One region of the Pseudomonas fluorescens genome, then DNA from elsewhere that is predicted to be linked to it. Evidence: predicted binding sites of a transcription regulator. Region 1 holds the regulator's gene; the other holds the start of a gene.
The links. The regulator sigma-54, encoded in region 1, starts transcription at its own class of promoters, with help from an activator protein. The targets are predictions, from matches to a motif close to ANTGGCATNNANNTTGCTNT.

Region 1 (16,017 bases):
CTTTGCTAACGGTATTGAGCAGGAATTTACCGATCAGGTCTTCCAGTACCAGAGACGACTGCGTGTCGTGGATGGTTCCACCATCCTTCAGACGGGTGTCTTCCCCGCCCACGCTGATACCGATGTACTTCTCGCCCAACAGGCCAGCGGTCAGGATAGACGCTGTGGAGTCGGTCGGCAGGTTGTCGACCTTTTTATCCACTTGCAGGGTTACCCGACCGGTGAAGCTGTCGCGATCCAGATCGATGGCCGTGACCTTGCCGATGGTTACGCCAGCCATGGTCACTTTGGCTCTGACCGTCAAACCGGCGATATTGTCGAAGTAGGCATACAGTTTATAGGTGTCGGTGGTCGAAGTCGGAGACAGGCCACTGACCCGCAGAGCCAGTAGCAACAAAGCCAGGATCCCTGCCAGCAGGAACAGGCCGACACCGATTTCCAGGGTGCGGTTTTGCATCAGAAATCTCCAAACATCAAAGCGGTCAGAATAAAGTCCAGGCCCAGTACCGCCAGCGAGGCGAATACCACGGTCTTGGTGGTGGCGCGACTGATGCCCTCGGAAGTGGGCTCACAGTCGTAGCCTTGGAAAACGGCGATCCAGGTCACGACGAAGGCGAAAACGATACTTTTGATGACGCCGTTGAGCACATCGCTGGTGAAGTTCACGCTGTTCTGCATGTTCGCCCAGTAGGAGCCTTCATACACGCCAAGCCAGTCGACAGCCACCCACGAACCGCCCCAGATTCCCACCACGCTGAAAATCATCGCCAGCACCGGCAGGGAAATGAAACCGGCCCACAGACGCGGGGCAATAATGTATTTGAGCGGATCGACACCGATCATTTCCAGGCTGGAAAGCTGTTCGGTGGACTTCATGTTGCCAATTTCTGCGGTCAGCGCCGAACCGGCACGCCCGGCAAACAGCAACGCCGTCACGACTGGCCCCAGTTCACGCAGCAACGTCAGGGCCACCATCTGCCCCACCGCCTGCTCCGAACCGTAGCTCGACAGAATACTGAAGCCCTGCAGCGCCAGCACCATGCCGATGAAAATCCCCGACACGACGATGATCACCAGCGACATCACGCCGACCGAATGCAACTGCTTGACCAGCAGGCCGAAACCGCCGCTGATGCCGCCACGACCGAGCAGGGCGTGAAACAGGAACAGGGTCGCGCGGCCAAACACCGCGACGGCGTCGATCGCCGCCTCGCCGAACCGGCGTACGCGTTCTATTAATGAAATTCTGCGCATCAGCGCTTCCCCAGAAGATCTGCGCGGTAATCCGTCGCTGGAAAATGATACGGCACCGGGCCATCGGGGTTGCCGGTCATGAACTGGCGAATACGCGGTTCATCCGAATTCATCAATTCGTCCGGCGTGCCCTGCCCCAGCACCTGACCATCACCCACTACATAGATGTAGTCAGCGATGCTCGCGGTTTCGGCCAGATCGTGGGAGACCACGATGCTGGTGATCCCCAGCGCATCGTTGAGCAGACGGATCAGGCGTACCAGCACGCCCATGGCGATCGGATCCTGACCGACGAAAGGCTCGTCATACATGAGAATCTGCGGATCGAGCGCAATCGCCCGGGCCAGGGCGACCCGACGCTTCATGCCCCCGGACAGCTCGTCGGGCATCAGCTCGATCGCACCGCGCAGACCGACCGCCTGCAATTTGAGCAGGACGATGTCGCGGATCATTTCATCCGGCAATTGGGTATGAACGCGCAGGGGGAAAGCGACGTTCTCGAAGACATCGAGATCGGTGAACAGCGCGCCGCTCTGAAACAGCACACCCATGTGCTTGCGCGCATCGAACAGATCACTGCGCGACAGCGTCGGCAGGTTCTGGCCGTTGACCCAGACTTCGCCGCTGGATGGACGCAACTGCGCACCCATCAGGCGCAACAAAGTGGTCTTGCCGCACCCGGAAGGTCCCATGATGCCGGTAACCTTGCCACGCGGGATGCGAATATCGACGTTATTGAAAATGCTGCGCGCACCGCGCTTGAAGGAGACTCCCTTCAGCTCGACCGCGTAGGCGTTATCGGCACTCATCTAAACTCCTTGCGATGCAGCCTCTCACTCGGACGCCTGGCTTTCCGCAGAAAGCACATACCTCCCGGGCAGGCCGAACTGGCGGCGAACTATATCACTGCAAAGGCCAAGCGCCCAAGGCCCATGCCCCCCTGTGTTCAGCGATATGACAGGCGCGGCCGCGCTTTTTCAGGGTTTTGGTTACGAGGAATGACAAAGCGCGACGAACTTGCGTGAGGCTTTTCAACATAACCGCTATAATCGCCGCCTTTTCATCGGGCTATACGATTTCTGACATGAGCCAATCCAGCGACCTGATTCAATCGGCACAACGCACCATTCGCCTCGAAGTGGAAGCCGTACAAGGCTTGTTGCCCCATATCGACGCCGATTTCGTACGCGCTTGCGAGATGATTCTGGCCAGCAAAGGCCGTGTGGTCGTGGTCGGCATGGGCAAATCCGGGCACGTCGGCAACAAGATTGCCGCGACCCTGGCCAGCACCGGCACCCCGGCATTTTTCGTCCACCCGGCCGAAGCCAGCCATGGCGACATGGGCATGATCACCCGCGACGACGTGATCCTCGCCCTCTCCAACTCCGGCTCGACCAACGAAATCGTCACCCTGCTGCCATTGATCAAGCGCCTCGGCATCCAGTTGATCAGCCTCACCGGCAATCCGCAGTCGCCGCTGGCCAAAGCTGCCGAAGTCAATCTCAACGTTCATGTCGAACACGAAGCCTGCCCGCTGAACCTTGCACCGACTTCCTCGACCACCGCCGCGCTGGTCATGGGCGATGCCCTGGCCGTGGCGCTGCTGGAAGCGCGTGGTTTCACCGCCGAAGATTTTGCCTTTTCACACCCGGGCGGCGCTCTGGGTCGACGCCTGCTGCTGAAAGTGGAAAACGTCATGCATGCCGGGCAAGAGCTGCCGCAAGTGCAGCGCGGCACCCTGCTCAAGGACGCGCTCATGGAAATGACCCGCAAGGGTCTGGGCATGACCGCGATCGTTGAAGCCGATGGCAAACTGGCCGGAATCTTCACCGACGGCGATTTGCGCCGCACGCTGGACCGCAGCATCGACATCCGCAGCGCCACCATCGACCAGGTCATGACCGCACACGGCAAGACCGCACGGCCCGAGATGCTCGCCGCCGAAGCCCTGAAAATCATGGAAGACCACCGAATCAACGCACTGGTTGTCGTGGACGAAGAAGATCGCCCGATCGGCGCCTTCAACCTCTCCGATCTGCTGCGTGCAGGAGTGATGTAATGACCACCGATCTGCTGCAACGCGGCAAAGCGATCAAACTGGCGGTGTTCGACGTCGACGGCGTCCTCACCGACGGGCGCCTGTACTTCCTCGAAGACGGCAGCGAATTCAAGACCTTCAACACCCTCGATGGCCAGGGCATCAAAATGCTGATGAATGCCGGTGTCGAGACTGCCATCATCAGTGGCCGCAAGACCCCGGTGGTTGAACGCCGGGCGAAGAACCTCGGTATCCCGCACCTGTTTCAGGGTCGCGAAGACAAATTGGTGGTTCTGGACGGCCTGCTGGCGCAACTGGGCCTAAGCTATGAACAGGTCGCCTACCTGGGTGACGACCTGCCTGACTTGCCGGTGATCCGCCGCGTAGGGCTGGGCATGGCCGTTGCCAATGCTGCCGACTTCGTGCGCGAACACGCCCATGGCGTCACTCGGGCCCGCGGTGGCGAAGGTGCCGCCCGCGAATTCTGCGAATTGATCCTGCGCGCCCAGGGCCGCCTCGATGCGGCCAACGCCGCGTACCTGTGAGCCAAATCATGTTTAGCAAAAAATTTCGCAACTTCCTGCTGTTCGGCTGCATCGCTGCGATGTTTGCGGCGGTCGGCTACTGGAACATCAGTCCGGAACGTTTCCTCGACAAGCCTGTGGCCAAGGTCGAAGACACTGCCATCGACTGGTACGCCACCAATACGCATACCCTGCAATATCTGCCGGACGGCAAAGTGCAGTACGAAATGACGTCGGACAAGGCCGAACACCTGAAAGCGACGGATGTGACTCTGGTTACCAAACCCGACCTCAACATGTATCGCGGCACCGAGTTTCCGTGGCACGTGACCAGCGAACGCGGCGAAGTGAATCCGGACGGAACGCAGGTAGAATTGATCGACTCGGTACGCATCAAGCGCACCGATGAAAAGAAACGCGACACCCTGATCACCAGCACACGCATGACGGTGTTCCCTCAGCAGCAATATGCGCAGACCGAGCAACCCGTTAGAATCGACGGCGCTGGCGGTGTATCGACTGGCGTGGGAATGAAGGCGTATTTGAAGGAAAGCAGGATACACCTGCAATCGAACGTAAGAGGACAGTATGAGGCTCGTTAAAACCCTCCCTATTTTGCTCAGTCTGGGCGCAGCACTGGGAAGCGTGAGCGCCTGGGCTCTGCCGAACGATCAGCAGCAACCTATCCGCATTCAGGCCGACGACGCCCAACTGGACGACAAGAACGGCATCGCCACCTATAAAGGTGATGTGATCATCACCCAGGGCTCAATGATCGTTAAGGGCAATACGGTGACCATCACCCGTACTCCGACCGGCGATATCGACGTGGTGACCTCGGTGGGCAACCTTGCCTACTTCGAGCAACTGCAAACCCAGGGTGACGCCAAGCCTGTTCAGGGCTGGGGCGTGACGATTCAGTACCACGCCGCGCAAAACCGCGTCGTGCTGATCGACAAGGCCAAGGTTGTCGACAAGGACAACAACACCACTCAGGGCGAGAAAATCGTCTATGACACGGTGAAGAAACTGGCCAGTGCCGGTCGCGCTACCGGCAGCAAAGTCACCGAAGCGCGTCCGCGTATCGACATGGTGATCCAGCCGAAGAAGAAAACCGACGAGAAAACCCAGTAATGGCAACTCTGAAAGCTCAACACCTGGCCAAGGCCTATAAAAGCCGCCAGGTTGTGCGCGACGTCAGCCTGTCGATCGACAGCGGCCAGATCGTTGGCCTGCTCGGCCCGAACGGTGCCGGCAAGACCACCTGTTTCTACATGATCGTCGGCCTTGTGCAGGCCGATCAGGGTCGCGTGCTGATCGATGATCTGGACGTCAGCCATCAGCCGATGCACGGCCGCGCCAAGGCCGGTATCGGCTATCTGCCGCAAGAAGCGTCGATCTTCCGCAAACTGTCGGTGGCAGATAACATCATGGCCATCCTCGAAACCCGCACGGAACTCGACAAGGCCGGTCGTCGCAAGGAACTGGAAAGCCTGCTGCAGGAATTCCACATCAGCCACATCCGCGACAACCTCGGCATGAGCCTGTCCGGTGGTGAACGCCGCCGGGTGGAAATCGCCCGCGCCCTGGCGACCGCACCGAAATTCATCCTGCTCGACGAGCCGTTCGCCGGTGTCGACCCGATTTCGGTCGGCGACATCAAGCAGATCATCCATCACCTCAAGGCCAAGGGCATCGGTGTTCTTATCACCGACCACAACGTGCGTGAGACCCTGGATATCTGCGAAACCGCCTACATCGTCAACGACGGTCAACTGATCGCCGAAGGCGATGCGGCGACCATCCTTGCCAACGATCTGGTGAAGGAAGTGTATCTGGGCCACGAGTTCCGCCTGTAAGCACCAAGGCACTTGGCCAGCCTCCGGGTGCTGTATCGATGAAGCAGGCTTTTATACGCTTTTATTGTTACAGCGCTCTAGGCAAACACGACAGTTTCAGGCATATAATTTGCTTAAGTTTGGCGCTCCGGCGCCCTGTAGTGGATGGCGCATGCGCGCCGGCGAATAAGGTGTTAAGCCCCTGCCATGAAACCATCGCTAGTCTTGAGAATGGGCCAGCAGCTGACGATGACACCGCAGCTGCAACAGGCCATCCGCCTGCTCCAATTGTCGACCCTGGACCTGCAACAGGAAATCCAGGAGGCCCTGGAATCCAATCCGATGCTCGAACGCCAGGAAGAAGGCGACGACTTCGACAATACCGATCCTTTGGCCGACAACGCCGAACAAAAACCCAACACCGACATTCAGGAACCGTCCTATCAGGAAGCCGCCCCGACGGTGGACAATCTGGAAGATGGCGAATGGAACGAGCGCATTCCTAACGAACTGCCCGTTGATACCGCCTGGGAAGACGTCTACCAGACCAGCGCCAGCAGCCTGCCCAGCAGCGATGACGACGAGTGGGACTTCACCACCCGCACGTCCGCCGGCGAAAGCCTGCAAAGCCATCTGCTGTGGCAATTGAACCTGGCGCCGATGTCCGACACCGACCGCCTGATCGCCGTGACCCTGATCGATTGCATCAACAATCAGGGCTACCTGGACGAAACCCTCGAAGAAATTCTCGACGCCTTTGATCCGGAGCTCGACATCGAGCTGGACGAGATCGAAGCCGTTCTGCACCGCATTCAGCAGTTCGAACCGGCCGGTATCGGCGCGCGCAACCTCGGCGAATGCCTGCTGCTGCAACTGCGTCAGCTCCCGGCCAAGACCCCGTGGCTCAACGAAGCCAAACGTCTGGTCAGCGATTACATCGATCTGCTCGGCAGTCGCGACTACAGCCAGTTGATGCGGCGTATGAAGCTCAAGGAAGACGAGTTGCGTCAGGTCATCGAACTGGTGCAAAGCCTCAATCCGCGTCCGGGCTCGCAGATCGAATCGACCGAAGCCGAGTACGTGGTGCCCGACGTCATTGTGCGCAAGGATAACGAACGCTGGCTGGTCGAGCTGAATCAGGAGTCAGTGCCCCGTCTGCGGGTTAACGCGCAGTACGCCGGTTTCGTCCGTCGCGCCGACACCAGCGCCGACAACACCTTCATGCGCAACCAGTTGCAAGAGGCACGCTGGTTCATCAAGAGCCTGCAAAGCCGCAACGAAACCCTGATGAAGGTGGCCACCCAGATCGTCGAGCATCAGCGCGGCTTCCTGGAGTATGGCGATGAAGCCATGAAGCCGTTGGTCCTGCATGACATCGCCGAGGCGGTCGGCATGCACGAATCGACGATTTCCCGGGTCACCACGCAGAAATTCATGCATACCCCGCGCGGTATTTATGAACTGAAATACTTTTTCTCCAGCCACGTCAGCACCTCCGAAGGCGGTGAATGCTCGTCGACGGCGATCCGCGCGATCATCAAAAAACTGGTTGCGGCGGAAAATCAGAAAAAGCCGTTGAGTGACAGCAAGATCGCTGGTTTACTGGAGGCACAAGGCATTCAGGTGGCTCGCCGCACCGTCGCCAAGTACCGCGAATCCCTCGGGATCGCGCCTTCGAGCGAACGCAAGCGGTTGATGTAAGCCACGTTACAGCGTTCCAGTGGCAGGCTCTTCGGCCTGCCGCTTTATGCACTGGCAACGAAGGAGAAGCTGTATGCAAGTCAACATCAGTGGACACCAACTGGAAGTGACCGAACCTCTGCGCACCTACATCAACGAGAAACTCGAACGATTGGAGCGCCATTTCGACAAGATCACCAACGTGCAAGTCACGATGTGCGTCGAAAAGCTCAAGCAGAAAATCGAAGCCACCTTGCATATACCCGGCAGCGAAGTGGTCGCCAACGCAGAAGATACCGACATGTACGCTGCGATCGACTCACTGACCGACAAGCTGGATCGCCAACTCAAAAAGCATAAGGAAAAGACCCAGAGCCTCCTTCAGGGCGCGACAGGTCGTTAACACTCCCAACCCATGATCCGACTTGAAAGTATCCTGACCCCCGGCCGTTCCCTGGTGAACGTGCCGGGCGGCAGTAAAAAGAAAGCCCTCGAACAGATTGCCAACCTCATCCATAAAGAAGTGCCGGATCTGGCCATGCAGGATGTTTTCGAGAGCCTGGTAGCCCGTGAGAAACTCGGATCCACCGGTTTCGGCAACGGCATCGCCATTCCCCACTGTCGCCTCAAAGGCTGCGAAGCGCCTATCAGCGCGTTGATGCACCTTGATGCCCCCATCGATTTCGATGCCATCGACGGCGCACCGGTCGACCTGCTGTTTGTACTGCTGGTCCCGGAAGCGGCCACCGATGCCCACCTGGAATTACTGCGCCAGATCGCCAGCATGCTCGATCGCAAGGAAGTGCGCGAAAAACTGCGCAGCGCACCGAGCAACGAAGCCTTGTATCAGGTCGTCCTGAGCGAGCAGAACGGTCATTAATCATGCGTTTGATCATCGTCAGCGGCCGCTCCGGCTCGGGTAAAAGTACCGCCCTGAATGTCCTTGAGGACAACGGCTACTACTGCATCGACAACCTGCCGGCCGGTCTGCTGCCGGAACTCGCCGAACGCGCCCTGATTCACACCGAACTGGCCCAGCCGCTGGTGGCCGTGTCGATCGATGCACGCAATCTGCCGAGCCACCTGTCGCGTTTCCCCGAACTGCTTGAAGAAGTCCGTGCCCGGCACATCCAGTGCGATGTGCTGTATCTGGATGCCGACGAAGAAACCCTGCTCAAGCGCTTCTCGGAAACCCGCCGGCGCCATCCATTGAGCACTGCCAACCGCTCGCTGGCCGAAGCGATCGAAGATGAAACCGCCCTGCTCGGCCCGATCGCCGACCTGGCCGACCTCAAGGTCAACACCACCAATCTGAATCTGTACCAGTTGCGTGACACCATCAAGCTGCGACTGCTGAACCAGCCGGAACCGGGCACGGCGTTTCTGGTCGAGTCGTTCGGCTTCAAGCGCGGCATGCCGGTGGACGCGGATCTGGTGTTCGATGTGCGCTGCCTGCCCAATCCTTACTGGAAACCGGAACTGCGTGCACAATCGGGTCTCGACGCACCGGTCGCCGAGTACCTGGCTGCACAACCGGAGGTTGAGGAGATGTTTCAAGATATCTACGGCTACCTGTACAAATGGCTGCCACGCTTTGCCGCGAGTAATCGCGCCTATGTCACCATTGCCATTGGCTGCACCGGCGGGCATCACCGCTCCGTTTACCTGACCGAACGTCTGGGTCAGGCCCTGCAGAAAACCCTGAAGAACGTCCAGGTTCGCCACCGCGACCTCACTTAAAGGATTCACACCGCGATGCCTGCTCTGGAAATCGAAATCATCAATAAACTGGGCCTGCACGCCCGAGCGTCGGCCAAGTTCGTCGGGGTGGCGGGCCAGTTCCCGGATTGCACGATCAGAGTGGGTCGCACGCCAGAAACCACAGTGGATGGCAAAAGCATCATGGCGATGATGATGCTCGCCGCCGGCAAGGGTACGAAGATCTATCTGAGCACCGAAGGCCATCAGGAACAGGAAGCGCTGGATGCGCTGGTGGCGTTGATCAACAACTACTTCGATGAGGGTGGTTGATCGTTTAAAGATCAAAAGATCAAAAGATCGCAGCCTGCGGCAGCTCCTACAGTGAACGCATTCCAATGTAGGAGCTGCCGCAGGCTGCGATCTTTTGATATTCAACCCAACGCCGTATCCATCACCATCATCAGACAAAACCCGATCAGCAAGCCAAGACTGGCCAGCTTGTCATGACCATTGCGGCGCGATTCTGGAATGACTTCGTGCGTCACCACCAGCAACATCGCCCCCGCCGCCACTGCCAGCCCCATCGGCAATAACAGCTCCGCAAGACTGACCAGCCACGCACAGAGCAGTGCAAACACCGGTTCGACCAGTCCTGACGCCGCACCGATCAAGAATGCCTTGACCCGCGACATTCCCGCCCCCGCCAGTACCAGCGCAATCACCAATCCCTCTGGCACATCCTGCAAGGCGATGCCCATCGCCAGACTGTCGGCATCCGGCATGCCGCCGCCAGCGGACACCCCCACCGCCATGCCTTCCGGGATGTTGTGAGCAATGATGGCGAAGACGAACAGCCAGATGCGCGGCGGAATCACCGGGTGCTCGGGGGTACCGACGAGCATTTCCGGTGAGGCGCCGGACAGTTTCAGATCCACCAGATACAAACCGAATGCACCGAGCATGATGCCGAAGCAAATCAGCCCGCTGGCGGCCAACGGTGTCAGGCCCAGACTTTCGGCAGCAGCGATGCCCGGCACGATCAGCGAAAACGCGGTCGCCGCCAGCATCACGCCGGCGCCGAAACCCAGTAGCGTATCGCTGAGCCTCTGCGGCATACGCCGGATCACCAGCACCGGCACCGCGCCGAGCGCCGTGCCGAGGGCGCAGATCGCGCCGCCCTGCAATGCGCGTGACAATCGCGGCTGCAGATCCAGCCATTCCAGCCCGTGCACGGCCAGCAGGGTCATGCCCGCCAGCAGCAACAGCGACCCGACCGCGTAACGAAACATGCGCCCACCGCCAATCGCCAGTGTTTCAGTGCCCATAGTCAGCCCTGGATTGTTTTTATAGAAGACTTAAACCAGTGCAGCCTGGTAGCGCGCAGCAACTTCCGGCCAGTTGATCACGTTGTAGAACGCGTTGATGTATTCCGGGCGACGGTTCTGATAACGCAGGTAATAGGCGTGTTCCCAAACATCCAGACCGAGAATCGGCGTGTTGCCGTTCATCAACGGGCTGTCCTGATTGCCGCTACTTTCCACGACCAGTTTTTTCTCCGGGGTCACGCTGAGCCAGGCCCAGCCGCTGCCGAAACGGGTCAACGCGGCTTTGGTGAAGGCTTCCTTGAAGCTGTCGAGGCCGCCCAGTTGCGCCTCGATGGCCTTGGCCAGCGCGCCGTCCGGCTTACCACCGCCGTTGGGCACCATGACTTCCCAGAACAGCGAATGGTTGGCATGCCCGCCACCCTGATTGATCACCGCCGCGCGGAGTTCTTCCGGCAACTGCTGAACGCTGGCGACCAGTTTTTCCACCGGCCATTCGGCGTACTCAGTGCCTTCGACGGCGGCATTGAGGTTGTTGATGTAGGTCTGGTGGTGCTTGGTGTAGTGGATCTCCATGGTTTGCGCATCGATGTGCGGTTCCAGGGCATCGTAGGCGTAAGGCAAGGCAGGCAAGGTAAAAGCCATTTCAGTGGACTCCATGGTGATGTGAGACTGAGGCGCGGCGTGCATTGCCGGTGTCCGGGTGCAGCAGGCGCTGGGTGCGCGGGTATTCGCCGTGTTCGCTGATGAAATTCAGCAGTTCGACGTAGGTCTTGCTGCTCTGGCGCAACGCCGCTTCACGCAGGGCCGGGCGCAGGCGCTCGTCCTGCATGGTCTGCAACAGCCGTTGATGAATCGCGCAGAGGTACTCGGCGCTCTCCTCCGGCTGATTCAGGCGCAGGTGCAGATCCGCCAGGTTGTGGTGGGAGATGACGCAGGCCGCCACCGCTTCGTCGGCATCGGCCCAGCGTTCGAATAGCACTTGCGCCAGGGCCAGGGCTTGCAGGTAAGCCTCGCGGGCGTCGATCAGCTCGCCGAGCATGAAGCAGCGATTGGCCCGTTCGATCGTGCGTTTCCAGTGCTCCATGGTGAGCCTCCAAAGCGGTTGCGGGGTTTACACGCCGCCGGCGGTGAGTTTCTCGGGGTTGAGCAACTCTTCCAGGTGGCTGCGCGACAGATCGGTGTGTTCCAGCGCGACGTCGATCACCGGGCGGCCCTGCTTGTAGGCCTGCTTGGCGATTTCGGCGGCTTTCTGATAGCCGATGATCGGGTTGAGCGCCGTGACTAGGATCGGATTACGCGACAGCGCTTCTTTGAGCCGCGACTCGTTGACCTTGAAGCTGGCGATGGCCTTGTCGCCGAGCAGACGACTGGCATTGGCCAGCAGTTCGATGCTGCTCAGCAGGTTCTGGGCGATGATCGGCAGCATCACGTTCAGCTCGAAGTTGCCCGACTGGCCGGCGATGGTGATCACCGAATCGTTGCCGATCACTTGCGCAGCGACCATCGCAGTAGCTTCCGGAATCACCGGATTAACCTTGCCCGGCATGATCGACGAACCCGGTTGCAGGGCTTCCAGCTCGATCTCGCCAAGGCCGGCGAGCGGACCGGAGTTCATCCAGCGCAGGTCGTTGGCGATTTTCATCAGCGACACGGCGGTAGCCTTGAGCTGACCGGAGACGGCGACGGCGGTGTCCTGCGAGCCGATCAGGGCGAACAGATCCTTGCCCGGAGTTAATTGCACATTCGTCAGTTGGCTGAGCTGGCGACTGAAACGCTTGGCAAACTCCGGATGCGCGTTGATCCCGGTGCCGACCGCCGTACCGCCCTGCGCCAGCGATTGCAGGCTCGGCAGCAAGTCCTGCAGATGACCGATGTTGGCCTTGAGCTGCTGCGCCCAGCCATTGAGCACCTGACTCATGCGCACCGGCATCGCGTCCATCAAGTGCGTGCGGCCGGTTTTGACGTGGTGGTGCACCTGTTCGGCTTTGTTTTCGATGACCTGCACCAGATGCAACAGCGCCGGCAGCAGTTGTTCGTGCAACGCCAGGGCGGCGCTGACGTGGATGGTGGTCGGAATGATGTCGTTGCTGCTCTGGCCGCAGTTGACGTGATCGTTCGGGTTGACCGGCTCGCCAAGCAGTCGGCTGGCGAGGGTCGCGATCACTTCGTTGGCGTTCATGTTGGAGCTGGTGCCGGAGCCGGTCTGGAAGATATCCACCGGGAAATGCTGCATGAAGTCGCCTTCGAGCAGGCCTTGGGCCGCATCGCTGATGGCTTTGCCCTGGCCGGCGCTGAGCTGGTTGAGCTCGACGTTGGCCCGCGCGGCGGCGGCTTTGGCGAGGATCAGCGCACGGATGAATTGCGTTGGCATCGGCTTGCCGCTGATCGGGAAGTTATCCACTGCACGCTGGGTCTGCGCGCCATAGAGAGCGTCCACCGGCACCTGTAGTTCGCCCATGCTGTCGCGCTCAATACGAGTCTTGGTCATCGGTAAATCCTTGGACTAATTCAATGAGAGGAATCGAGGGAAGCAACTCGCAGGTCGCCAGTTGCCAGGTGTAGCGCTGCCAGCGCTGGAGCCGACAGTTGCACAGAGAGAGGCGCTCCATTTCACGCAACGGACGCCAGGCTTGATCGAGACACAGGCTGCGCCAGTGCCACGGCAACGCGATGTCGGTGGCTGTGTCGAGCAGCAGACGGAAGGAGGTTTCAGCGATGGTCCACGGGGAAGTCGCCGTACAGCAGGCCAGATAACGGCCTTCGGCCAGGTAATGTTCGATCAGGCGTGGTTCGTCAGGATCCATCGCGCAACGGATCTGGCGACTCATCCAGCGCCAGCTTTCGAGGTACGGCTGCTCGTGCAAGGCAGAACTCATGATCCGGGACTCGTTCGGAGATGAGATTTATTATTATATGATAATGAGAACCAAAACAAGAGCGCCTGATTACACAGACTCCATTGTAGGAGCGAGCCTGCTCGCGAAGGCGTCGTGTCAGTCACCGCCGGGGTCGGCTGTTAAATCGCTTTCGCGAGCAGGCTCGCTCCCACAAGGTTTTGTGTGGAGCCAAGAAAAAAGGCGCGCCACCCGATGAGGTGGCGCGCCTTTCTTGTCTGACCGCTGGGGCTTAGCTGCCCGCGACAGTCATCCGCTCGATCAGCACCGAGCCCGTACGAATATTGCTACGCAACTCCAGGTCATTACCGACTGCAACGATCTGCTTGAACATGTCGCGCATGTTGCCGGCGATGGTCACTTCCTGCACCGCGAACTGGATTTCGCCGTTTTCGACCCAGAAACCCGCCGCCCCGCGCGAATAATCGCCGGTGACCATGTTCAAGCCATGGCCCATCAATTCGGTGACCAGCAGCCCACGGCCCATGCGCTTCAACAGCGCCGCCTGATCTTCATCACCGTGAGTGACGAACAGGTTATGCACGCCTCCCGCGTTGGCGGTGCTCGGCATGCCGAGTTTGCGCCCGGAGTACGTGCCGAGGATGTACGACACCAACTCGCCCTTCTCGACGAACGGTTTGGCGTAGGTGGCCAGACCATCACCGTCGTAGGACGCACTGCCCATGGCGCGCATCAGATGCGGACGCTCATCGATGGTCAGCCATTCCGGAAACAATTTCTGCCCCAGCGTGCCTTCGAGGAACGACGATTTGCGATACAGACTGCCGCCAGAAACCGCCGACAGGAAGCTGCCGAACAAGCCGCCCGCCAGTTCAGCGGAAAACAGCACCGGCACTTCGCAGGTCGGCACCGGACGCGCGCCCAGACGGCTCGCGGCGCGTTGCGCGGCACGCTGGCCGATGCTCACCGGATCCGCCAGCAGGCTGCCCTGACGATTGACGTCATACCAGTAATCGCGCTGCATCTGGCCGTCGGCTTCGGCGATCATCACGCAGCTCAGGCTGTGCCGGGTCGACGCGTAACCGCCGATGAAACCGTGGCTGTTGCCATATACACGGCAGCCCCGATGGGTGCTGAGGGTGGTGCCGTCGGCGTTCTTGATTCGCGCATCGGCGTCGAACGCGGCGGCTTCACAGAGCAACGCCTTCTCGATGGCCTGCTCCGGGGTGATGTCCCATTCGTGGAACAGGTCGAAATCCTGCACATCCCTGGCCATCAGCGCGGCATCGGCGAGGCCCGAGGCTTCGTCTTCAGAGGTATGTTTGGCGATCGCCAGTGCAGCGGCAACGGTTTCACGAATCGCGTCCGGCCCGGTGGCGGAGGTGCTTGCCGAGCCTTTTCGCTGGCCAACATACAAGGTGATGCCAAAGCCTTGGTCGCGATTGAATTCGACCGTCTCGACCTCACGCTGACGCACCGACGTCGACAAACCCTGCTCCAGCGACACCGCGACTTCGCAGGCACTGGCGCCCTGACGCTTGGCTTCGGCGATGATCTGCTCGACCTGTTCCTGCAGTGCCGGCAATGCTTGCGGGCCGACGCTTTGAACTGCACTCATGCTCATCTCCACTCAAATTCTGCTTTCGGCTGGGGTCATCGAGCGACCGGGCCGGACAAGCGGCCCCCGACTGGTTATCATGGCGGCGTTTCTTTGCGGACTGCCACCATGGTTGATTCTTACGACGACTCCCTCGATACGGGAGAAAAAAGCAAATCTCAGGTCAAACGCGAGCTGCATGCTCTGGTTGACCTTGGCGAGCGCCTTACAACACTCAAGCCCGACTTGCAGGCAAAACTGCCATTGACCGACGCCTTGCGCCGGGCCCTGGCTGATGCGCCGAAGCACACCGCGAACATCGCGCGTAAACGGCACCTGCAGTTCATCGGCAAACTGATGCGCGATCAGGACACTGACGCGATTCTGGTCCTGCTCGATCAACTCGATGCCTCCACCCGTCAGTACAACGAGCGTTTCCACAACCTCGAACGCTGGCGTGACCGCCTGATCGCCGGTGACGATGCCGTGCTGGAGAAATTCGTCGTCGAATACCCCGACGCCGATCGCCAGCAACTGCGTTCCCTGATCCGTCAGGCTCAGCACGAGGTTGCACACAACAAACCTCCTGCTTCCAGCCGCAAGATCTTCAAGTACATCCGTGAGCTGGACGATACCCAACGCGGCCTGCGTTGATACTCGCCATCGGGTGGCCGCCCTGCGCGCCACCCGCAGCTCCACCTCTTTTTATGCGCCCGTGCCACCCACGGTAATCGCATCGATCTTCAGCGTCGGCTGACCGACACCCACCGGCACCGACTGCCCGTCCTTGCCGCACGTGCCCACACCGCTGTCCAGCGCCAGATCGTTACCGACCATCGACACCCGGCTCATCGCCTCGGGGCCGTTGCCGATCAACGTCGCGCCCTTGACCGGCGCGGTGATCTTGCCGTCCTCGATCAGGTACGCCTCACTGGTGGAGAACACGAACTTGCCGCTGGTGATGTCGACCTGACCGCCGCCAAGGTTGGCGCAGTAGATGCCCTTCTTCACCGACGCGATGATTTCCGCCGGATCGCTCTCGCCTCCGAGCATGTAGGTGTTGGTCATGCGCGGCATCGGCAGATGCGCGTAGGACTCGCGACGACCGTTGCCGGTACGGGCCACGCCCATCAGACGCGCATTGAGCTTGTCCTGCATGTAACCTTTGAGCACGCCGTTCTCGATCAGCGTGGTGCACTCGGTCG
Region 2 (16,017 bases), 710 kb from region 1:
GGCAACTCTTGCCAGACCCGGGGCAACTCATCAGCGCGGGACAACGGAACATAACGCACCCATCCCGGCGCAGGCGCCGATTCACCGCTGCGCGCCTTGAGCATTTGCGAAATCCACTCGCGCTCGACTTGCGCAGCATCCTTCATCGGTTGCTGTGCACTCAGACGCTCCGGGTAGAGGCGTTCGGCACTGAGTACGCTGTTGGACACCGCCAGATTGCCGCGCCGCAGCAGGCAGACATACAGGGCAAAATCCAGCGTTGCGACGAAGCAGGCGCCGTCCTCGGTCAATGCCGGCAACAGCTCGACGACGTCGGCACGACGCATCAGCGCATTGCTGAAGCCACCGAGCACGTTGACCGGGAATTTTTCAAAGATGCCCAGTACGTCGTCGCCCTTGAGCAAGCCACTGACTGGCGACAACGGCGTGTTTTCGATGCGCGCCGGCAGAATGATGTCGTTTGCGTCCCAGAGCAGCCGTTGCGCCACCACCAGGCTGACTTCTGCACGCTGCATTTCATGGGCCTGCTGCTCGATGCACGCGGAATAGAGCAGATCGTCATCGCACAGAAACTTGATGTACTCGCCCTGCGCCTGCTCGAGACAAGCCTTGAGGTTGTCGACCAGCCCCAACGTTCGTGGATTGCGCACGTAACGCACGGCGACGCCGGACTGCTCGACTACCGCCGCAACGATGGCTTCAATCTCGCTGCCGCGGCTGTCGTCGCAAACGATGATTTCGAGTTGGCCATAAGTCTGGCTCACCGCACTGTTCAAGGTCCGCTCGAAGAAGCGCGGATTGAAGGCGGGAATGACCAGACTGACGAGAGGGAGTGGATTCACGGCGGGCTCACAGGCGGTACGAGCCCGCTCGGTAAAGCGAGCCCATGAAACCGCAAAAAAACATTAACTGAAGGACGAGACAAACGGGCGCCTGCGCGCCCGTCCAACGTCAGATCTTGTTGAACAGACCCAACTGACTGATCTTGCTGAACGCCAGTTGCGAGGCTTGCAGCATGGTCTGCTGCAACGTCAGGCGGGTCATCACCTCGGCCGGATCCGAATCACGGATCGAACCCTGGGTCGTGGTGTTGGCCTGGATCAGGCTCTGGTTGGTGGTGTTCTGGTCATCCAGCGATTGCCCGCGAGCACCGATCGAGGTCACCGCAGCGCCAATCTGGTTGGACGCGCTGTCGATGTTGCCCAGCGCCGCCTCCATGGCCCCCTGGAATTTCTGTTTGACCACCGGATCACCGTCGACCGGCAGGTTCAGCGCCGTGACCATCTGGCCCAGGGTGTCGAGCACGTTCTGGGTCTGGTGGTTGTTGGACTGGATCGAGAATTGATCGCCCGCGCCCGGCGTACCGCCAATGGCGAAGGTCACACCGGCGGCCGTGGCGTTGCTGCCGACCATGGTGCCCGACGACACCGGTTTGCTGTCAGCGGTCACAGGGGCCGCGTACAGGTCGAAATCGGTGGCGCTGGTGAACTTCAGCACCGCGCCGCCGCCCGACGGGAAGGCCGCGCTGTACGCCGCCTGGTTGGTCACGCTGGAGCCGGTGATGACCGCCGTCGACGGGTTGCCCGGGCTGCGCGCGGTAGTGAACGAATCAGGCGTGGCCGACAGCTGGAAGCTGTGACCGGCGATGACCGCATCCGGGTTGGTGTCGCCGGCCTTGAGGTTGATGTTCAACTTCATGTCGACGCCACGGAAGCTGACGGTCTGGTTGGCACCATTGCTGTTGCTGATCAGGCCGTTCTGGCTGGCCTCGGACGTCACGTCGTTGCCCAGGGCATCGGTGATTTTCAACTGCGTGCTGCTGATGAAATCCACGGTGTATGGCTGGCCCGCCGTGAACTTGGCGTTGTAGGTCGCTGCGGTGCCGACCGTACCGTTGGACAGCACCACACGACCGTCATCCACCGCCGGAGCGGTCATGGTGGTCTGGGTGCGGCTGGTGTTGATGGTCTGCTGGAAGGCGTCCCAACCGGTGGTATTGGTCGCGACCGACATACCGTCGCCAATGCCCAGGTTGATCTGGGTCTGGTCACCGTTATAGGTGTAGGTGCCGTCGACGTTTTGCGAGTACGGCGCGGTATCGGTCTTGGAACCGGAGAACAGGTAGTTGCCGTTGGCATCCTTGGAGTTCATCAGGCCCAGCACTTGTTGCTGGATCTGGCTCAGTTCCGCCGCGTACGCCTTGCGGTTGTCGTCGGTGGCGATACCGTTGTTGGCGGCCAGGCCGATTTCCTTGGCGCGCTGCAGAGCCGTGGTGATGGAGTTCAACGTCGACTCCTGCACGGTCAGCGAGCTCTTGGTGGTGTCGATGTTGCCCTGATACTGGTCGAGCATCGCACTTTGCTGACCCAGCTTGAGCAGGCGACCGGCGCCGATCGGATCGTCGGCAGCGGTGTTGATGCGCTGCAGGCTGCTCGCTTCGTTGGCGGTCGCGACCGTCTTGCTGTAGTTGCGCTGATATTGAGCAGCTTGCGTCGCGTAATACTGGGCGGTGGAAATGCGCATGAATTACGACTCCTTAAAGACTGTTGATCAGCGTGGCGAAGGTTTCCTGCGCAGCTTTGATGATCTGCGAAGACGCTGTGTAGTACTGCTGATACTTGACCAGGTTGCCGGTCTCTTCATCGAGGTTGACCTGGGACAGCGAATCACGCGCGCCCTTGGCCTGATCGAGGATCACCGAGGTGGCTTCATTGTCGGACTTGCTCTGCGCAGCCTTGGTACCGACGTTGGTCACCAGTTTGTTGTAGGCGTCGGTCAGGCTGATGCCCTTGCTGCCGCTGCCGGTGTCCACGGTCTGCTTGGTCTGCAGGCCAACCAGTGTCTGTGCGTTGCGGTTATCCGAAGACGCCGCGCCGGTCAGGTTGATGGTGAAGGTTTCGCCGGACTTCGGCGTCGCGCCCACGGTGGTCTGTACGGTGAAGGTCTTCTGCACGTTCGGCGTGACCGTGGTGTCCATCACCGGAGCACCGGTGGAGTCGACCATGCCGACCTTGAGGTTCAAGGTGTTGGCCTGCCCCGGCACGATGGTGCCCGAACCGATGGTGTTGCCCTTGGCGTCAACCATGTTGTACGACTGGCTGCCGCTGGCGACCGCACCAAACACCAATTTGACCGGCGTCGAATATTTGAGCGCATTCTGCAACTCGGTCTGCGACGCCGGGTTGTAGATGTTGAACGAATCGGTCAGCGTCGGCTGGGTGTAGGTACCGGAGTTGTTGGCACTGGCCACGCCGGTCAGCGGTGCTGCCGCAGCGATTTTCTTCGGATCGGTCAGTACCGTCTGAATAGTGCTTGCCGCGTTACGGGTCGGTGTCACCTTGAAGGTGTCGCCAGCGCTCAGGGCGCCGCCGTTGAGGGCCAGGGTGAAGCCGTCGATCACCGGCGGTGGCGTGGTCGTGGTGCTGAACGAGCCCATGTCGGTGCCATCGGAGCGCTTGACCGAATAGTTGGTGGCGCTGGTGAAGGTCACCTGGTAATCGCTGGTGGTCAGCTTGCCGGTGTCCTTGATGGTGACATCGAGGTTGCCCGAGCCGGCGCTATTGGTCGACTGCGCAATGCTGCGCTGGCTGACCAGCGCGGCACTGTTGATGTTGTTGAAGATCGCGGCGCCGAAGTCACCGTTCTTGTCGATGCCCTGGGCTTGCTGGCTGTTGACCTGATCGGCCACCACCAGCGCGACACGCCCCAACTCATTGAGCGAAGGGTCGAGCACTTCTTTGCGATAGGTCAGCAGGCCACCGATTTCGCCACCGCTCATGGCCGACGTGATGTCGATCACGCTTGAGCCGCGGTCCAGCTGAATCGCCATGCGCGTCGGATCGTCCTTGCTCGGCACGGTGCTCAGGGTGTTGGTGGTGTTGCCGATCACCAGCGGCTGGCCGGTGCCGATGTACACGTCAAAACTGGTGCCACGCTCGACGACCTGTGCACCGGTCAGCTCGGAGAGCTGACGCACCGCTTCGTTACGGCTGTCGAGCAGATCGTTCGGCTGGCCGCCGCTGGTGGAAATCTCGCCGATCTTCTGGTTCAGGTTGGCAATCGAAGTCGCCAGCTTGTTGACCTGGGACGTCATGTCGCCCAGGTTGCCATTGATCGTGGTGTTCTGATCGTTCAGCTGTTTGGCCAGCGCATTGAAACGGCTGGTCAGGGCCTGCGCACCGGTCAGCACCGACTGACGGGAGGTGTCATCAGTGGCAGAAGTCGCCACGCCCTGCATCGAAGTAAAGAACTTCTGCAGCACACCGGTCAGGCCGGTGTTGGTATCGGACATCGAGGCATCCAGCGCAGTGGCCTGGGCACCGTACGCAGCCGCTTCGCTATTGAGCGAGGTGGCGGTATGCAGCTGGTTTTCGAGGTAAGAGTTGTAGACCCGGCGCACATCGGCCAGGGTCGTCCCCGTACCGATGAAGACGTTGCCGAACTGCTGCGAGGACTTGGTGCTCTGCACGGTTTGCTGGCGTGAATAACCGGCGGTGTCGACGTTGGCAATGTTGTTACCTGTGGTCGCGAGAGAGGAAGAACTCGCGGACAACCCCGACATCCCGATATTGAGCAAACTCATGATTCAAACCTTACCGTGTGTTTATAGAGGCGTCGTTGAAACGCCGGCCGCAGCGTAGTTTTCGAAACTGTTCATCTGCTTGGCTATCTGCGAAATCTTCGTCGCGTAGTTCGGGTCGGTCGCGTAACCGGCCTTTTGCAACTCGCGTACAAACTGTTCTGGGTTATCGGCCGACTTCACCACATCTTGATAGCGATTGTTGGTCTGCAGCAAAGTCACCAGATCGTGGAAACTGTCCTTGTACGAGGCATAGGAACGGAACTGCGCCGTCTCCTTGACCATCTGCCCGTTGCGGAACTCGCTGGTGATTGCCCGGGCCGAATCGCCGGTCCAGTTGCTGCTGGCCTTGATGCCGAACAGGTTGTGACTGCTGCTGCCATCCTGGGCACGCATGACCGATTTGCCCCAGCCGGTTTCCAGTGCGGCTTGCGCCACCAGATAACGCGGATCGACGCCAATACGCGCGGCGGCTTCTTTGGCCATCGGCAGCATGGTGTTGACGAATTCGTCGGCGGAGCTGAAGGCGCGCTTGGCCGGCGCCAGCGGAATCTGCGCCATCGCCCGACCGTAAATCTGCATCTGCCCGCCGGACGCCTTGGCGTCTTCGGCACGGCTCAGCCAGTCGCCGTTGTACAGCGGGCCGGCGCCGGTGGCGGCCGTGGTCACGGCACGTTGTGGCAAGGCATTGGTGGCGGTCGGCGTGGCGGACGGCACCAGACCGGCGAGCAAACGATCGGCCAGTTTCGGCGGCAATGCCAGACGACGCTTGTTGATCATTGCCATATCATTGCTGTGCGAGGCTTCGGTATTGGCGACACGCCCAGAACGCGAGGCCCACAACGGACGCTCACCATTGAGCCGTGACAACGGTCCATTGGTGGCGGCGGCAATCGGGGTCTGCACCGCAGCGGCTTTTGCTGCCTCCTGCTTGGCGGCGGACGCGGCTGCAGCCTCACCCGGTGCCAGCGGTTTATTCCTCGACATCTGCTTCATCAGCACGTCGGCCAGACCGATACCGCCGCCCTCGCGGGACAGCGACACCGCCAGTTGCTGATCGTACATTTCCTGATATTGCTTGGCCGCCGGGGTGTTCATCGGGTTGTCTTTACCCAACGCCTCGGTGGCCGAACGCATCGACTTGAGCATTTCGCCAAGGAACAGCGATTCGAATTCCTGCGCCACTTTGCGCATGTTCGCATCGCTGTTCTTGTCGCCGACCTTGAGCTGGTTCAGACGATTGAGGTCGGAGTACGACCCCGAATCGCCCGTGCCCACCAGACTGCCTTTGCGCATATCCATGGTCGGCGTCCTCAGATCACGATCAGGTCGGCTTGCAACGCGCCGGCCTGCTTCAGTGCTTCGAGAATGGCCATCAGGTCACCCGGTGCCGCGCCAACCTGGTTCACCGCCCGCACGATCTCGTCGAGGGTGGTGCCCGGGCCGAACTTGAACATCGGCTTGGCTTCCTGCTGAGCATTGACCCGCGAACGTGGCACGACGGCCGTCTGCCCATTGGACAGCGGGCCCGGCTGGCTGACGATCGGGTCTTCGGTGATGGTCACGGTCAGACTGCCGTGGGTCACGGCGGCCGGCGAGACTTTCACGTTCTGGCCGATGACGATGGTGCCGGTGCGCGAGTTGATGATGACTTTCGCCACCGCCTGACCCGGATCGACTTCAAGGTTTTCGAGGATCGACAGATAGTCGACGCGCTGGCTCGGATCGAGCGGCGCCGTCACACGGATCGAGCCGCCGTCGATGGCTTGCGCCACGCCAGGGCCGAGCATGTCGTTGATCTTGTCGACGATACGCTTGGCCGTGGTGAAGTCGGAACGGTTGAGGTTCAGCGTCAGGCTGTTGCCCTGGTTGAAACCGCTCGGTACCGAACGCTCCACCGAAGCACCACCCGGAATACGACCGGCCGACGGAACGTTGACGGTGATCTTCGAACCGTCGCGACCTTCGGCATCGAAACCACCGACCACCAGGTTGCCCTGAGCGATGGCGTAGACGTTGCCGTCGATACCCTTGAGCGGGGTCAGCAACAGAGTGCCGCCGCGCAGGCTCTTGGAGTTACCGATCGAAGAAACGGTAATGTCGACCTGCTGACCCGGTTTGGCGAACGCCGGCAGATCGGCACTCACCGACACCGCTGCGACGTTTTTCAACTGCACGTTGCCCGATCCCGGCGGCACCTTGATGCCGAACTGCGACAGCATGTTGTTGAAGGTCTGTAGAGTGAACGGGGTCTGCGTCGTCTGGTCACCGGTGCCGTTAAGCCCGACCACCAGGCCGTAACCGATCAACTGGTTGGAACGCACGCCGGAAATGCTGGCGATATCTTTCAGCCGCTCGGCGTGGGCACCAAAGGCTGCGGACAACAGGGCCGCAGCCAGCATGAGGCTCTTGAAATTCAAAGTCGCCACCTAGAAAGGGAACAGCGGGCTGAGGAAGAAACGGTCGAACCAGCCTGGCTGACTCGCATCGGCAAACGAACCGGTGCCCGAGTAGGTGATGCGCGCATCGGCGACACGGGTCGACGACACGGTGTTGTCGGTGGCGATGTCATCGGCACGCACCAGACCTGCGATCCGCACCAACTCGTCGCCGGTGTTGAGGGTCATCCACTTCTCGCCGCGCACGGCGATGATGCCGTTGGGCAACACGTCGGCCACGGTCACGGTGATCGAACCGGTCAGGGTGTTGCCCTGCGCCGCCTTGCTGTCGCCCTTGGTCGCGCGGTCGCCGCTGTAGCCGACGTCGAGGCTCAGGTCATTGCCACCCAACGGGTTGTTGGTGGTGCCACTGCCGCCAAACAGCGAAGTCAGGCCGATGCCGGTCTTGCTGTTCTTGGCCACCTGGGAGTTGGCGTTCTTGCTCGCCTGAGTCTTCTCGTTCAGGGTGATGGTGATGATGTCACCGACCCGGAATGCCTTGCGGTCGCTGTACAGGTTCTGCTCGAAGCCGGCCTGATAGATCGAGCCGTTATTGGCCGCAGACGGCAATGGCGTGCGTGGCAACACCGGAGCGTAATAAGGGTCATTGGGCTTGGGCGTCGGTGCGACGCAGCCCGCGAGCGAGACGACCCCACCCAATGCCAGAACAGATACGAAGCGTTTCATGACCCTACCTCACGGTGTTGCTGGCGACCTCAGGCCGCCCCATAGACTTGATTACAGATTCTGCGTTACGAACGAGAGCATCTGGTCGGCGGTGGAGATCACCTTGGAGTTCATCTCGTAAGCGCGCTGAGTGGTGATCATGTTGACCATCTCTTCAACGGTGCTGACGTTGGAACCTTCCAGGGTGTTCTGCAGTGTGGTACCGAAACCGTTCAGGCCCGGGGTGCCGATTTGCGGCGCGCCGGAAGCAGCGGTTTCCAGGAACAGGTTGTTGCCCACTGCCTGCAGACCGGCCGGGTTGATGAAGTCGGCGGTTTGCAGGTTGCCGATCACCTGAGCGGCCGGGTTGCCTGGCACTGTGATCGACACGGTGCCGTCGGTGCCGACGGTGAAGCTCTGCGCGTTGTTCGGGATGACGATGGCCGGCTCCAGGGCGAAACCGCTGGCGTTGACGATCTGGCCGTTGGAGTCGAGGTGGAAAGTACCGTCACGGGTATAGGACGTGGTGCCGTCCGGCTGCAGGATCTGGAAGAAACCGCGACCGTCGATGGCCATGTCCAGCGGCTGCTCGGTGGTTTGCAGGCTGCCGGCGGTGAAGTTTTTCTGCGTGCCGACGATGCGCACACCGGTACCCAGTTGCAGACCCGACGGCAGTTCGCTGTCCTGGGTCGACTGGGCGCCTGGCTGACGCTTGATCTGGTACAGCAGGTCCTGGAACTCGGCACGGTCACGTTTGAAACCCGTGGTCGAGACGTTCGCCAGGTTGTTGGAAATGGTGGTCAGGTTGGTGTCCTGGGCGGACAGACCGGTTTTGGCAACCCATAGAGCCGGAAGCATTCGATTCTCCTCGTGCGCCTGTTTTACGGCGCGACGTTCTGATAATTAGCTGATCTGCAAGACCCGAGCCATGGCCTGGTCGTCGTCTTTGGCGGTGTTCATCATCTTGACGTGCAACTCGAACTGCTTGGCCAGGGCCAGCACCGAGGTCATTTCTTCCACGGCGTTGACGTTGCTCGACTCAAGGAAACCCGACACCAGTTTGACGTTGGCATCGGCCGGCGCCGGCTGGCCATCCTTGGTGTAGATCGAACCGTCGAGGCCCTTGTTGAGGTTCTTGATGTCCGGGTTGACCAGTTTGATCCGGTCGACTTCCGCCATGACGCGCGGGCCTTCGCCCATCGCACGAATACTGATGGTGCCGTCTTCACCGACTTCGACCTGCTGCTCCGGCGGCACGGCGATCGGACCGCCATTGCCGAGTACCGGCATGCCGTTGCCGGCGCGCAATACGCCGAGGGCGTCGATGTTCAGGCTGCCGGTGCGCACGTAGCTTTCGCCACCGTTAGGGTTCTGCACGGCAATAAAACCGTTGCCGGTCACGGCGACGTCGAGGTCACGCCCGGTCTGCACCAGCGAACCGGCGGTGAAGTCGGTGGCGGGCCGTTCGCTCATGGCAAACGCACGCGCCGGAAAGCTGTCACCGAACACCGGCATCGAACGCGCCTGCTCCAGATCGCGCTGAAAACCATTGGTGGAGATGTTCGCCAGGTTGTTGGCATGTGCCTTTTGCGCCAGTGCGTTCTGACTGGCGCCGGTCATTGCCACATAAAGGTACTTGTCCACACTCTTTCCTCTGCATGCCGGACGTTTGCCGCCCACCGCTGTACTGCTGAGCCATAAGCAATTTGCAGACCAACTTTTTTCTGGCGGCTTGCGGCCCGGTAAACAAAGGACTTGCGGGGTTTTGCGGGGAAATTGGAAATGTATCGAAGTCGAAAAACCGGCGGTGTTATGCCGCTGGGCGGCAATCCCGATTGTTGCAGATGGAAAAAGAACCTGTGGTGAGGGGATTTATCCCCGATGGGCTGCGCAGCAGCCCCCCAATCCATACATGGTGGTGTAACAGATGAACCGCATTCGCTGGTTTGGGGCGGCTTCGCCACCCTTCGGGGATGAATCCCCTCACCACAAAAGCTCTTTTCACCACAGTGTTGCTGTTAACTCTCGGGGTCTTTACCAACTTCGTATTGGCGGAGCTTATTAGCGATGGTGGTATGCGAAACCCCCAACCGCTTACCCAGTTGCCGACTGCTCGGGTGTTCGGAGTACAGCCGCTCCAGTACGGCTTTCTCAAAACGCCCGACGATCTCGTCCAACCCACCCTCCAGCGAGAAATCGCCAAGCGGCTGACGCACGCCGTAATCCGGCAGGCGAATGTGTTCGACCTTGACCGTGCCACCCTCGCACAGTGAAACCGCTTGAAACAGCACGTTCTCCAGCTGCCGCACGTTGCCCGGCCAGTGATAATGACTGAGGCGATCCATCGCCGCCGGCGCCAGTTTCGGCAGCGAGCAACCGATCTGGCGGCTGGCCTGATCGAGGAAGTGCTCGACCAGCGGGGTCAAACCGTCGAGGCATTCGCGCAGTGGCGGGATGTGCAGCGACAACACGTTCAAGCGGTGATACAGATCCTGACGAAACTCGCCGCGCGCGCACAACTCAGACAAGTCGACCTGAGTGGCGCAGATCACCCGCACATCCAGATACACCTCTTCATCACTGCCGACCCGGCGGAAACAGCCGTCCTGCAGAAAGCGCAGCAACTTCACTTGCAAGCGCGGGCTCATTTCACCGACGCCATCGAGGAACAGCGTACCGCCCGCCGTCAGTTCCAGCAGGCCGAGCTTGCCTTCGGCGCGCGCGCCCTCAAAGGCACCGGGGCCGTAGCCGAACAGTTCGGTCTCGGCCATCGACTCCGGCAGCCCTGCGCAATTGAGCGCCATCAGCGGCGACTGTCCACGCGGACTGGCGAGGTGACAGGCACGGGCAAGCAATTCTTTGCCGGTGCCGGTTTCGCCTTCGATCAATAGCGGCGCATCCAGCGGCGCCATGCGCCGCGCTTCACGCACGACAGCGGCCATCACTTTCGAGCTCTGGAAGATACTGTCGAAGCCACGCAATTCCTGTTTGCGCACGTTATAGATGCGCTCACCGACGCGGTCGGCGCGGTGCAAGGTCAGTACCGCACCGGCCATGGCTTCGCTATCGTCGTGCTCCGATTGCAGCGGCGCGATGTCGGCGAGAAAGATGTCGCCCTTGACCTTGACGCGCATGCCGTTGATTCGCGACTTGTTGGCGCGCACCAGTTCCGGCAAATCGAAATCCTCGGCATAGCGCGACAGCGGAATCCCCGGCACTTCATCCACGCGCACTCCGAGCAACTGCGCCGCCGCGCGGTTGGCCGCAACGATCGAGCCGCCCATGTCGATCGACAGCACCGGGAATTCCAGCGCGCCAAGCAACGCGTTCAACTCCATGTGCCGACGCTCGCTGGGCATCAGCCCGACGCGTTTGACGCCGAACACCCCGGCAATCGCCTCGAACTTCGGTCGCAGCGCCTGAAACTGGATGTTGATCAGATTCGGGCAGTGCAGGTAGATCGCGTTGCCGTGCTCGCCGCCGACCTCGCCGCGTGCAACGTTGATCCCGTACTCCACCAGCAGGTTGAGGATGTCGCGCAGGATGCCGATGCGGTTTTGGCAGTGGACTTTGATACGCATATAAAGAGGCCCGACAAGGATGAGGGGTTGAACACAATCCCTGTGGGAGCGGGCTTGCTCGCGAAGACGGTGTGTCAGTCGCCATTCATTCAGCTGACACACCGCTTTCGCGAGCAAGCCCGCTCCCACAAGAGATTTGCGCTGCGGTTTTGCCTGACTTTTCTGTCGAGGCGCGCAGATAGTTGTCAAGATTATGTGACAGCCACAGCCCTTTTCAAACCTGCAAATCACCGCAAACGCGAGATACCGGCCAAAGCGTAACGATTTCTTTACGAAATATGGCGATTGTTCCTATAAGGAACTCGTTCAACCTGCTGCATCACGCCGCACTCTCGGGTAATTCTCAGTCCATCGCTGGACATAACAAGAACGAATTCCCCTAGCAGGAGAGCAGTATGAAGCAGACGCAATACGTGGCCCGCGAGCCCGATGCGCAAGGTTTTATCGACTACCCCGCCGAAGAGCATGCGGTGTGGAACACGCTGATCACCCGCCAGCTGAAAGTGATCGAGGGTCGCGCGTGCCAGGAGTACCTGGACGGTATCGAAAAACTCGGTCTGCCCCACGACCGCATTCCGCAGCTGGGCGAGATCAACAAGGTGCTCGGTGAGACCACCGGTTGGCAGGTTGCCCGCGTCCCGGCACTGATCCCCTTCCAGACCTTCTTCGAATTGCTCGCCAGCAAACAGTTTCCGGTGGCCACGTTCATTCGTACCCGCGAAGAACTGGACTACCTGCAAGAGCCGGACATTTTTCACGAGATCTTCGGCCACTGCCCGCTGCTGACCAACCCATGGTTCGCCGAATTCACCCACACCTACGGCAAACTCGGCCTGCAGGCCACCAAGGAAGAACGCGTGTATCTGGCGCGCCTGTACTGGATGACCATCGAGTTCGGTCTGGTCGACACCCCGCAAGGCAAACGCATCTACGGCGGCGGCATCCTGTCCTCGCCAAAAGAAACCGTTTACTCGCTGTCGGATGAACCCGAGCATCAGGCCTTCGATCCGCTGGAAGCCATGCGCACACCGTATCGCATCGACATCCTGCAGCCGCTGTACTTTGTCCTGCCGAACCTCAAGCGCCTGTTCGACGTTGCCCATGAAGACATCATGGCCATGGTTCGCCAAGGCATGAAGCTGGGTTTGCACGCTCCGAAGTTTCCGCCAAAACCGAAAGCCGCGTGATCCGCGACTTTTGCTGAGAATTGAGTCTGTCAGTCGCCGTCACTTTGGTTTAGCGTGACGGCATTGACGGGCCGATAGTTTCTATAAAAAAAACACACTCGATTTCAGGAATCACACCATGTCCACTTTGAACCAAGCCCACTGCGAAGCCTGCCGTGCCGATGCGCCACAAGTCAGCGACGAAGAACTGCCGATCCTGATCAAGCAGATCCCTGACTGGAACATCGAAGTACGCGACAACATCATGCAGTTGGAGAAAGTTTTCCTGTTCAAGAACTTCAAGCATGCGCTGGCGTTCACCAACGCCGTCGGCGAGATCTCCGAGGCCGAAGGTCACCACCCGGGCCTGCTGACCGAGTGGGGCAAAGTCACCGTGACCTGGTGGAGCCACTCGATCAAGGGCCTGCACCGCAACGACTTCATCATGGCCGCGCGCACTGACGAAGTGGCCAAGACCGCAGAAGGACGCAAGTAATGCACTTTGACGCCATCGGCCGGGTACCCGGCGACCCGATCCTCGGTTTGATGGAGGCCTATGCGCAGGACAGTAACCCGCGCAAGTTCGACCTCGGCGTTGGCGTCTACAAGGATGCCCAGGGCCTGACGCCGATCCCCGAAGCGGTGAAAATCGCCGAGGCGCGACTGGTCGAAAGCCAGGACACCAAGACCTACATCGGTGGTCACGGCAATCCGCTGTTCGGCAAAGTCATCAATGAACTGGTGCTTGGCGCCGACTCGAAGCTGATCGCCGAACAGCGCGCCGGCGCCACCCAGACTCCTGGCGGCACCGGTGCCCTGCGTCTGGCGGCCGACTTCATCGCCCAGTGCCTGCCGGGCAAAGGCGTGTGGCTGAGCAACCCGACCTGGCCGATCCACGAAACTATCTTTGCTGCGGCCGGGGTCAAGGTCAGTCACTACCCGTACGTGGGCAGCGACAACCGCCTCGACGTCGATGCGATGCTCGCCGCACTCAACGAAGTGCCGCAAGGCGACGTGGTGCTGCTGCATGCCTGCTGCCACAACCCGACCGGTTTCGACCTGAACCATGACGACTGGCAGCGTGTGCTCGACGTCGTGCGCCGCCGTGACCTGCTGCCGCTGATCGACTTTGCCTACCAGGGCTTTGGCGACGGACTGGAGCAGGACGCGTGGTCGACCCGACTGTTCGCCGCCGAGGTGCCTGAGCTGCTGATCACCAGCTCCTGCTCGAAGAACTTCGGCCTGTACCGCGACCGTACCGGCGCGCTGATCGTCTGCGCGAAAACCGCCGACAAGCTGATCGACATCCGCAGCCAACTGGCCAACATCGCCCGCAACCTGTGGTCGACGCCACCGGATCACGGCGCGGCCGTGGTGGCGACCATCCTCGCCGACCCGGAGCTGAAAGCGCGCTGGGCCGATGAAGTGGAAGCCATGCGCTTGCGCATCGCCCAATTGCGCAGCGGTCTGGTCGAAGCACTGGAACCACACGGTCTGCGCGAGCGCTTTGCGCACATTGGCGTGCAACGCGGAATGTTCTCCTACACCGGGCTGTCACCGGAGCAGGTCAAACAACTGCGTGAGCAGCACAGCGTGTACATGGTCAGCTCGGGTCGGGCCAACGTCGCCGGGATCGACGCCACGCGCCTGGCATTGCTGGCCGAGGCCATCGCCAACGCCTGCAAATAACCCCGCGCCCCCCCCCTTGTAGGAGTGAGCCCTGTGGTGAGGGGATTTATCCCCGATAGGCAGCGAAGCGGCCCCAACACTGCAATCGCGAAATGTCTGACATGGCGCGTGCAATTGTTTTACGACTGCTTCGCAGCCGATCGGGGATAAATCCCCTCGCCACAGGTTCATTCACACCCACACTTGGAATACGCCCCCCCTGCGGCCATCTGTCGCATTATTTTCAATTAAAAGTCTGATTGTCATTTTTCCTGCTGTATCCTGCGCAGGCTTTCAAGAAGCGCGGATCTACCAGATCTATCAACAGACTTAGCGAGGAGCGCAACCATGCACGAGATTCCTAATCTCCCCTTCCCAAGCCTGCACGTACCTGAGCAGACGACCACGCAACAAGCCGGTGCCCAACAGCCCGAGCCGAAAGAAGCCGTTGAGAGCCGCCAGGCCGACAGCGAAGAGTAAAACCCCGCCGTACAGACCGTGTGGAAAGCGCTAAGATGCGCTTTCCACACTGCCTGAAACCGAGCCCGCCATGACCGACGAATTCTCTGAAAGCCAAGCTGCCGTCCTGATCGGCGCCACCGAGAAAATGATCGAGATCTGGAACCGTCTCTCCCCGGAAAAACAGGCCGCCCTGCTCGCCCGTTTCGGCAGCGAAGAAAACGCCCTCGCCGCCCTCGTCACCACGCAACTGGTCGCCCCGGCCAAACCGTGATTCCACCCTCCCGGCAAATAGTTTTACTTTTCCCCGCCCCTGACGCGTGCGCGCCGGTATCATAAGCAGCCTATCTAATCCTGCTTTGCCGTGGATCGTTTCTCATGTCGTCCTCTATGCCACAACCCCAGCGCCCCCTGGCGGTCACGCTGCAAGTCGTGTCCATCGTCCTCTTCACCTTCATCGGCTACCTGAACATCGGCATTCCGCTCGCCGTGCTGCCGGGTTACGTCCACAGTGATCTGGGCTTCGGCGCGGTGATCGCCGGGCTGGTGATCAGCGTGCAATACCTCGCCACCCTGCTCAGCCGTCCGTATGCCGGCAAGATCATCGACAACCAGGGCAGCAAGCGCGCGGTGATGATCGGTCTGGCCGGATGCGGCTTGAGTGGTGTGTTTATGCTGATTTCGGCGTGGACACCCAACTTGCCGATGTTCAGTCTGATCAGCCTGTTGATCGGGCGTCTGGTGCTGGGCAGCGCGGAAAGTCTGGTGGGCTCCGGTTCGATCGGCTGGGGCATCGGCCGCGTTGGCGCGGCGAACACCGCCAAAGTCATCTCTTGGAACGGCATCGCCAGTTACGGCGCGCTCGCGGTCGGCGCGCCGTTCGGGGTCTGGCTGGTCGGCCAGCTGGGATTGTGGAGCATGGGCGTCAGCATCATTCTGCTGGCAGCGCTGGGCCTGCTGCTGGCGTGGCCGAAAACCGCGGCGCCGATTGTCGCCGGTGAGCGCCTGCCATTCATGCATGTGCTCGGTCGCGTGTTCCCGCACGGCTGCGGCCTGGCGCTGGGCTCGATCGGGTTCGGCACCATCGCCACCTTCATCACCCTGTATTACGCCACCCGGCACTGGGACAACGCGGTGCTGTGCCTGAGCCTGTTCGGCGCCAGCTTCATCGGCGCGCGACTGCTGTTCGGCAACCTGATCAACCGCCTCGGCGGCTTCCGCGTAGCGATCGCCTGCCTCTCGGTGGAAACCCTCGGCCTGTTACTGCTGTGGCTGGCGCCGGATGCGCATTGGGCGCTGGCCGGGGCGGCGTTGAGCGGTTTCGGCTTCTCGCTGGTATTCCCGGCGCTGGGCGTGGAAGCGGTGAACCTGGTGCCAGCCTCCAGCCGTGGTGCGGCGGTCGGCGCGTATTCGCTGTTCATCGATTTGTCGCTGGGGATCACCGGACCATTGGCGGGGGC

Region 2: the regulator sigma-54 is predicted to act here: its motif matches at 9,382-9,401, upstream of E4T63_RS07730 (flagellar basal body rod protein FlgF).

The regions. Positions count from the first base shown of each region.
Region 1 is NZ_CP038438.1:987,057-1,003,073, reverse strand. It holds gene mlaD (outer membrane lipid asymmetry maintenance protein MlaD) at 1-457, opposite strand, end outside; gene mlaE (lipid asymmetry maintenance ABC transporter permease subunit MlaE) at 457-1,254, opposite strand; gene E4T63_RS04440 (ATP-binding cassette domain-containing protein) at 1,254-2,063, opposite strand; gene E4T63_RS04435 (KpsF/GutQ family sugar-phosphate isomerase) at 2,339-3,313, shown strand; gene E4T63_RS04430 (KdsC family phosphatase) at 3,313-3,837, shown strand; gene lptC (LPS export ABC transporter periplasmic protein LptC) at 3,846-4,418, shown strand; gene lptA (lipopolysaccharide transport periplasmic protein LptA) at 4,405-4,950, shown strand; gene lptB (LPS export ABC transporter ATP-binding protein) at 4,950-5,675, shown strand; gene E4T63_RS04410 (RNA polymerase factor sigma-54) at 5,862-7,355, shown strand; gene hpf (ribosome hibernation-promoting factor, HPF/YfiA family) at 7,429-7,737, shown strand; gene ptsN (PTS IIA-like nitrogen regulatory protein PtsN) at 7,750-8,214, shown strand; gene rapZ (RNase adapter RapZ) at 8,217-9,074, shown strand; gene E4T63_RS04390 (HPr family phosphocarrier protein) at 9,090-9,365, shown strand; gene E4T63_RS04385 (ZIP family metal transporter) at 9,467-10,360, opposite strand; gene E4T63_RS04380 (superoxide dismutase) at 10,391-11,002, opposite strand; gene E4T63_RS04375 (hypothetical protein) at 11,004-11,444, opposite strand; gene E4T63_RS04370 (class II fumarate hydratase) at 11,472-12,848, opposite strand; gene E4T63_RS04365 (hypothetical protein) at 12,829-13,236, opposite strand; gene pmbA (metalloprotease PmbA) at 13,487-14,833, opposite strand; gene yjgA (ribosome biogenesis factor YjgA) at 14,942-15,466, shown strand; gene tldD (metalloprotease TldD) at 15,518-16,017, opposite strand, start outside.
Region 2 is NZ_CP038438.1:1,692,137-1,708,153, reverse strand. It holds gene E4T63_RS07765 (glycosyltransferase) at 1-842, opposite strand, end outside; gene E4T63_RS07760 (flagellar hook-associated protein 3) at 952-2,523, opposite strand; gene flgK (flagellar hook-associated protein FlgK) at 2,537-4,582, opposite strand; gene flgJ (flagellar assembly peptidoglycan hydrolase FlgJ) at 4,604-5,881, opposite strand; gene E4T63_RS07745 (flagellar basal body P-ring protein FlgI) at 5,893-6,981, opposite strand; gene flgH (flagellar basal body L-ring protein FlgH) at 7,009-7,704, opposite strand; gene flgG (flagellar basal-body rod protein FlgG) at 7,756-8,541, opposite strand; gene E4T63_RS07730 (flagellar basal body rod protein FlgF) at 8,587-9,327, opposite strand; gene E4T63_RS07725 (sigma-54-dependent transcriptional regulator) at 9,702-11,264, opposite strand; gene phhA (phenylalanine 4-monooxygenase) at 11,660-12,451, shown strand; gene E4T63_RS07715 (4a-hydroxytetrahydrobiopterin dehydratase) at 12,570-12,926, shown strand; gene E4T63_RS07710 (amino acid aminotransferase) at 12,926-14,119, shown strand; gene E4T63_RS28805 (hypothetical protein) at 14,447-14,578, shown strand; gene E4T63_RS07705 (hypothetical protein) at 14,649-14,831, shown strand; gene E4T63_RS07700 (MFS transporter) at 14,936-16,017, shown strand, end outside.